DNA from 3 places in the Desulfovibrio faecalis genome. Region 2 is predicted to be linked to each of the others. Evidence: predicted binding sites of a transcription regulator. Region 2 holds the regulator's gene; each other region holds the start of a gene.
The links. Region 2 encodes sigma-54, which starts transcription at its own class of promoters, with help from an activator protein. Its sites were predicted from a motif close to CTGGCACGGNNNNTGCTT; they were not measured.

Region 1: speB (agmatinase) is a predicted target of sigma-54. The motif match lies at 794-811, and genes of this name have one in related genera.
Region 3: ACUZ79_RS00990 (OmpA/MotB family protein) is a predicted target of sigma-54. The motif match lies at 1,417-1,434, and genes of this name have one in related genera.

What each region holds. Positions count from the first base shown of each region.
Region 1 covers NZ_JBRBQR010000001.1:137,314-139,579, reverse strand. The annotation lists gene ACUZ79_RS00575 (class I SAM-dependent methyltransferase) at 1-95, shown strand, start outside; gene ACUZ79_RS00570 (hypothetical protein) at 106-642, shown strand; gene speB (agmatinase) at 917-1,804, shown strand; gene panB (3-methyl-2-oxobutanoate hydroxymethyltransferase) at 1,801-2,266, shown strand, end outside.
Region 2 covers NZ_JBRBQR010000001.1:2,356,346-2,358,611, forward strand. The annotation lists gene hpf (ribosome hibernation-promoting factor, HPF/YfiA family) at 1-113, opposite strand, end outside; gene rpoN (RNA polymerase factor sigma-54) at 150-1,574, opposite strand; gene ACUZ79_RS10365 (hypothetical protein) at 1,651-1,842, opposite strand; gene ACUZ79_RS10370 (CTP synthase) at 1,870-2,266, opposite strand, start outside.
Region 3 covers NZ_JBRBQR010000001.1:240,431-242,696, reverse strand. The annotation lists gene htpG (molecular chaperone HtpG) at 1-517, shown strand, start outside; gene ACUZ79_RS00990 (OmpA/MotB family protein) at 627-1,337, opposite strand; gene motA (flagellar motor stator protein MotA) at 1,509-2,266, opposite strand, start outside.

The DNA.
Region 1 (2,266 bases), 2.2 Mb from region 2:
CCGCCGTGGCGGATGCCCTGCGCGCATCCATGTGGAATAACGGCGGTTGGATTGCTGATTATCGGCGGCTGCGGGTCGTGGCCGTAAAACATTAAGGGAGTCCCCATGCCCGAAGCTCAAGAACAATTTCAGAATGGCGTTGCCAAGGTTCTGGAAGCCGTCATGTTCGAGAACTGGCTGCGTTTTTATTTCATCTCTGAAAAGCCCGATGCCCCTGCCGCTACGGACGGCCAGCCCGCTCTGTTCATCGCCGTGCCAGTCAAGGCCATGGAGCGCATCAGCGAGCTGTTCCCCCGTCTGCTGCCTCTGGCAGAAGACATGAACGGTCAGGAAGTGACCTTTGAAACCTCCCGCCGCGCGGTCTGTAATTTTGTTCTGGCCCATGTGGACGGTCAGGTCATGCCCCGCGATACTGCGGCCATGATTTTTGAGAGCGCCACCTTCCAGGTGCAGATGCAGCTTTTCAACGCCTGGGTGCAGATGCACGAAGCGCAGCTTGACCGCAACTTTGTGGATTTTGGCGGCTGGCAGAAACTCTTTGACGAATGGCGCAATACGCCCGCCGCGCGCGAACTGGCCGAAAAGCTTTCCCTTTCTTTGCAGGGTGCGGCTGTTGCGCCGGGCAAGGACACTGTGCAGTAGGCTGTGCAAGAAAATATTTTGTACAGTTTTGCGCCTTCCAGGCAGGGCGCAGGCACGTGGGGTTAAACATTTTTAACGCGCCCAGTGAGGGGCTGAAAAAAATTACCAATAAAAAGCAGCGTGTTATATGATTATTCGTATGCTGCTTTTTGTGGCACGGCCATTGCAGCTTGGAAAGTACCTTCCTTTCTTTTGCTGACAGTCTCCTCCAACCGAAACGGCCTGCCTCCCCAAGCGGGCCGTTTTTTTTTATGTCAAATCACGGCAGGATCACATGCAAGACAAGTTTCTGGCTTCTGAATATCCCCAGTCTGCGCCGGAGCAGGCAGGGTTTCACATTATCCCCGTTCCTCTGGAGCAGAGCGTTTCTTATGGCGGCGGCACGGTCAAAGGCCCGCAAGCCCTGCTTGCCGCATCCCACCAGCTTGAAGCCTGGGAATGCGGATTCGCACCTGGCGAGTCAGGTTTTTTTACCGCTCAGGCCGTGGACTGCGCTGGCCCCATAACCGACACGCTTGACCGCATAGAGGCCGCTGTGGCCCATGCCATTGCCTGCGAGGCAGTGCCTGTGGTGTTGGGCGGAGAGCATACCGTGACGCTCGGGGCCTTACGTGCGCTGGCCCAGCAGGCGGAAAAAACGGGCGAACCCTTTGGTGTTGTGCAGTTTGACGCCCACGCTGACCTGCGGCCCCAGTATGAGGGCAGCCCCTTTTCACACGCCAGCGTCATGTACCGTGCCGTGGCCGACCTCGGCCTGCCGCTCACGCAGTTTGCCGTGCGCGATTTCTGCCGGGAAGAAGCCGAGATCCGCAAGAAGTTCAACGTCACCCATTACGATGCCTACTTCCTCGCCCGCGTGGGCCTGCCGGAGCTGCCCCTGCCCGAGGATTTCCCCAAAAATATTTACATCACCTTCGATGTGGACGGGCTTGATTCGTCCATCATGCCAGCAACAGGAACGCCCTCGCCCGGCGGCATCAACTGGCGCGAGGCCCAGTACATGCTGGAACGCTGCGTGGCGGGCCGCCGCGTGGTGGGGCTGGACGTGGTGGAACTGGCCCCCATTGAGGGCCTGCACCATGCGGACTTTACGGCTGCCAAACTTACCCACCTCATCATGGGGCTGGCCCACGATGCCAATCAGAAGGAGGCTCAGTCATGAAGAATACCATAGTTACCTTCCGCGAGGGCAAAGGGCAGGAAAAGCTCGTCATGCTGACGGCTTATGATTACAGCACCGCACGGGTCATGGACATGGCCGGGGTGGATGCCCTGCTTGTGGGCGATTCGCTGGGTATGGTCATGCTGGGCTATCCCGACACGCTTTCCGTCACGGTGGACGACATGGTGCGCCACTGCGCCGCCGTGGCACGCGGTGCGCAAAAGGCCCTTGTGGTCTGCGACATGCCCTTTATGAGCTACCACGTTTCTGTGGAAGATACCGTGCGCAACGCCGGGCGGCTCATGACTGAAGGCCGCGCCCAGGCGGTCAAGCTTGAAGGCGGTGCGGAATTTGCCGCAGAAGTGCGGGCGCTGACGCGGGCCTCCATTCCCGTCATGGGGCATCTTGGCCTTACGCCGCAATCAGTGAACGCTTTTGGCGGGTTCAAGGTGCAGGGCAAAA
Region 2 (2,266 bases):
TCAAGGCCAGAGGCCTTGCCAAAAAACCGTCCCAGCTTTTCCATGCGGCGACGGGCATACTTCTTCAGATGTTCGGAGGCTTCAAAGTTCTTGAAAGCAAATGAGATGTTCATAAGTTCCTCCTAAGTATTGAGCCACTCGACGGGGAATCAGAAATGCTCCTTGCGCCTTGACGAAGATGGAATATCAAGCGCCGTGCGGTATTTTGCCACCGTGCGCCGCGCAATATTGACCTTGAGACGCTCCTTGAGCATTTCGCCGATACGCTCATCGCTGAGGGGGGATCGGGTATCTTCCTCAGAGATGAATTTCTTGATCAGAGCCTTGACGCTTTCTGAGCCTACCTGGCTTCCGTCATCGAGTTCAAGGCCGCTGTTAAAGAAAAACTTCAATTCAAAGATGCCGTGGGGCGTTGCCACATACTTGTTGGTGGTAATGCGGCTCACCGTTGATTCGTGCATGCTGATGTCGTCAGCAATATCCTTGAGAATGAGCGGCGCGAGCTTGGTCACGCCGTCCTCAAAAAATGGCTGCTGGTGGCGCACAATGCTTTCCATAACCTTATAAAGCGTGCGCTGGCGCTGATACAGGCTCTTGATAAGCCATGAGGCGGAGCGGATCTTTTCTGCGCAGTAGTCCTTTTCCTTCTCAGAGCCGCCAATGTTCATCTGGCTCATGGCCGAAAGCTGCAACTGGGGCAGGCCGTCATCATTGAGCAAAATCACAAATTCGTCGCCCATCTTGTACACAAATACATCGGGGCTTACGTAGGTTGGCTCGCCGCCGCCAAAACTTGCGCCGGGCAATGGGTCAAGGCTCTGGATGATATCCAGATACTCCTTGAGCTCTTCCATATCGAGCTTGAACTTGCGCAGCAGGGGCTTGTAGCGCTTGGCCTCGAGGTCTTCGAGGTGCGATTCTACCAGCTCCACGAGGATTGGGTCGCGGGCGTAATTGAGGCTCTTGATCTGCACCATCAGGCATTCGCGCGCATCGCGCGCGGCAACGCCGATGGGATCAAAAAGCTGCACCCTCTCAAGCACGGGCAGCACGGCCTCGGGCGCGACCTGGGCCATTTCGGCCACTTCTTCAATGCTGGCTTGCAGGTACCCGGCGGAGGAGAGGTTGCCGATAATGACCTCGCCAATGGCCTTCTGCTCTTCTGTCAGCGACGAAAGGCGCAACTGCCAGAAAAGATGCCCCTCAAGGGTGGGCTTGGCCGCATATCGGGCTTCAAGAGGCGAAATTTCTTCGGCAAGTTCAAACTCGCGCGACTGCGATAGGCGGGGGGTGCTGGCAAACTCACCGAGGTAATCTTCCCAGTCGGCGTCCTTGGCCAGTTCCCTGTCGTACACTTCCTCCTTTGGGGCTTCGCGGCTTTCCTCGTGCTGCTCCTGGGAGGCATCGTCCGTAAGTGAAGATTCTTCGAGAAAGGGGTTTTCAAGCAGTTCCTGCTGCACAGTTTCCAGAAGTTCCACGCGTGAGAGTTGCAACAGCTTGATTGCCTGCTGCAATTGCGGGGTCATTACCAGTTGCTGTGACAGCTTAAGTTGCTGCCGTAGTTCCAGTGCCATGTGTGCTCTTTTGCATTAACTAGCCATAGGACTATAGACTTATCTGTTTACAAGTACTGTGCCACATCTGCAAAAATTATGCAATAGCTAACAGTTGCAAGATCAGGTTCGCGGTATCGCCAACCAGCAGCAAGGGCTGCCAGCGCCAAAAATCCAGATTTGGCGCAGCATTTGCGCCATTGAAAATAATCTGCGCACCAAAAAAGGGGAAGGCAATGCCCTCCCCTTTTTGCGCGATTTTGCGATACCCAAGCTTGGTGAAAATCAAAAAGCCTCGCTGCGTTAGAGCCGCAAATTACACCTTGGCGAACTTTTTCGCCGCTCCGATAAATTCGCGGAACAGCGGATGCGCGTTCATGGGCCGGGACTTGAATTCGGGATGGAACTGGCAGCCAAGGAACCAGGGGTGGTTCTTCAGCTCAATGATTTCCACAAGCGAATCGTCAGGGGCGGTGCCGCTGAAAACCATGCCCTTTTCGCCCAGCATTTCCTTGAAGGCATTGTTAAATTCGTAACGATGGCGGTGACGTTCATCAACCATGCCCTTCTTATAGGCCACAAAGGCCTTGGTATCGGGCTGCACCTTGCAGGGGTAGGAGCCAAGGCGCATGGTGCCGCCCTTGTCGCTGCCCGCGTCGCGTTTTTCAACGTTCTTGGTGCGGAAGTCGAACCACTCGGTCATAAGGTAGATG
Region 3 (2,266 bases), 2.1 Mb from region 2:
CAAGGACTGGGAATTCAAATCGGTGGAAACAGCGGCGGACGATGCCCTGAAAGACTTTGCCGACAAGGAGCAGCCGGAACACGAGGCCGCCGCGCCACTTTCTGACGATGATTCGGCTAGCTTTGATGCCCTGCTTGCCAAGATGAAGGAAATCCTGGGCGACAAAGTAACGGAAGTGCGCGTTTCTCACCGTCTGGCTGACAGCCCCGCAGTGCTGGTTTCGCCCGATGGCGGATTGTCATCCTCCATGGAAAAGCTGCTCAAGGTCATGCAGAAGGATGACTCCATCCCTGTGAAGGTGCTGGAGGTCAACCGCGATCATCCCCTGCTGCGCAGCATGTTGCGCATGTTCAAGGCTGACGCGGACGACAGGATTCTGACCGACATGACGGGCTGCCTGTTTGACGCCAGCCTGCTGCTGGACGGCTACATCAAGGATCCTCAGGCCTTGGCGGCCCGCACGGGCAAGCTGCTTGAAGAGGCTGCCGCCTGGTACACGGAAGTACGTAAGATATAACTCTGGTCAGGATGCCGAAAGGCATCTATATGTCAGTGAAAAAAAGAAGCGGCCCTTGTGGATTGTCACAGGGGCCGCTTCTTTTACAATTTACTGGCAGAAAGGCGGGCTAGTAAACCACGCTGTACGACATGACCTCTGGCCGATGGAAGAAAAATTCCACCCGTCGGTTCATGGCGCGGCTCTGTTCGTCAATGCCCGGCTTGAGGGGGCGCGTATCGCCGTAGCTCACAGCGCGCATGCGTGTGGGTTTGATGCCCTTTTCAGCAAGAAAGTGCACCATAGCCGAGGCGCGCGCGCCGGAAAGCTCCCACGCGGAGGCAAACGGCGGCCTTGCCTCGGTGGAGTCAGCGTGCCCGCGCACCACAAGGTAAAGATTGTATTCGTTCATGAGTTTCAGCACCGCTTCCAGCACCTTGGTGCCTTCGGGCAGCAGGTCAACGCTGCCGGGGCGGAACATGACGTCCGAATTGACGCGCAACTGCACGCCCACGTCATCCGCGCTGATGCCCGAGGAATTTTGCGGCATGGCGTCTGCCATGAGCATCTGTTTGATTTTTTGCGCAATGGCGTAGTGCGACTTTTCGACCTCGTTGATTTTAAGGTCGCGCGCATCGATTTTATCCGTGTTTTGAATGAACGGATTGTTTGAAATGGGGGATGTGGAGCTGGAGTCAAAATTGCGCTCGCCGCTGAAGTACGCGGCAAGCCCCGCCTTGGTGTCGGGCGGCACCATGCTGAGGATCCACAGCAGAAGGAAGAAGGCCATCATGGCCGTAACAAAGTCGGCATACGCCACTTTCCATGCGCCGCCGCCCATAGGCTTTCTCCTTCGTAGTATTCTGCGCCGGGCTTCGCGCTCTTGCTGGCGGCATAAAAATCAGCCGCCAGCACCCTTGATGCACAAACCATAGCAGGTTTTTACAGAAGGGCAAAATATCTGCGCCTGCACCCCCCAGATTAGGGGGGCAGTCAGCCCGTTTGCCCTGGCTTAGCCGCTCTTGAGCCGTTCTTCCATTTCGGCAAACGAGGGACGGAAGGGGTAGGGTATGGCCCTGCGCCCATATTCCACGGCGATCAGCGGAGTTGATCCGCGAATGGCGGCAGCCACGGCTTCCTTGATAGCGTTAAAATAAAAATGTTCTTCGGCCACGTAGTTTTCAAGCTTTGCTCCCATGGGGCCAAAGAGGCCATAGCAGGCAAGAATACCAAAAAACGTGCCGACAAGTGCTGCCGCGATGTAGTGGCCAAGAACTTCCGGTGGCTCATTGATCTTGCCCATGGCCAAAACCACGCCCAGAACGCAGGCCACAATACCCATGCCCGGCAGTGATTCGGCCATGTGCGACACGGCGTGGGCGGGCAAAATACCTTCTTCGCGCATGGTTTCGATATCCACGTCCATGAGGCTGTCAATATCTGCGGGGTCGCCGGTGGTCAGGTATACTCGCAGCGTGTCGCCCACAAAGTTCACCAGCACGGTATCTTTGGAAATATTGGGATATTTGCTGAAAATTGGGCTGGATTCGGGTTTTTCAACGTCGCTTTCAATACTGATCACGCCCTCGCGGTGCATTTTGGAAAAGAGCGCGTACAGCAGGGCAAGGGTCTCAAGGTAATGATTTTTGCTGGAACCCGGGTCGGCAAACAGGTGTTTGAGACTTTTGACAACCAGGCCAAAGGTGTACTTGGTCTGCGAACCAAAAAACGCCCCAAGGCCGCAACCCAAAATAATGATGAACTCGGCGG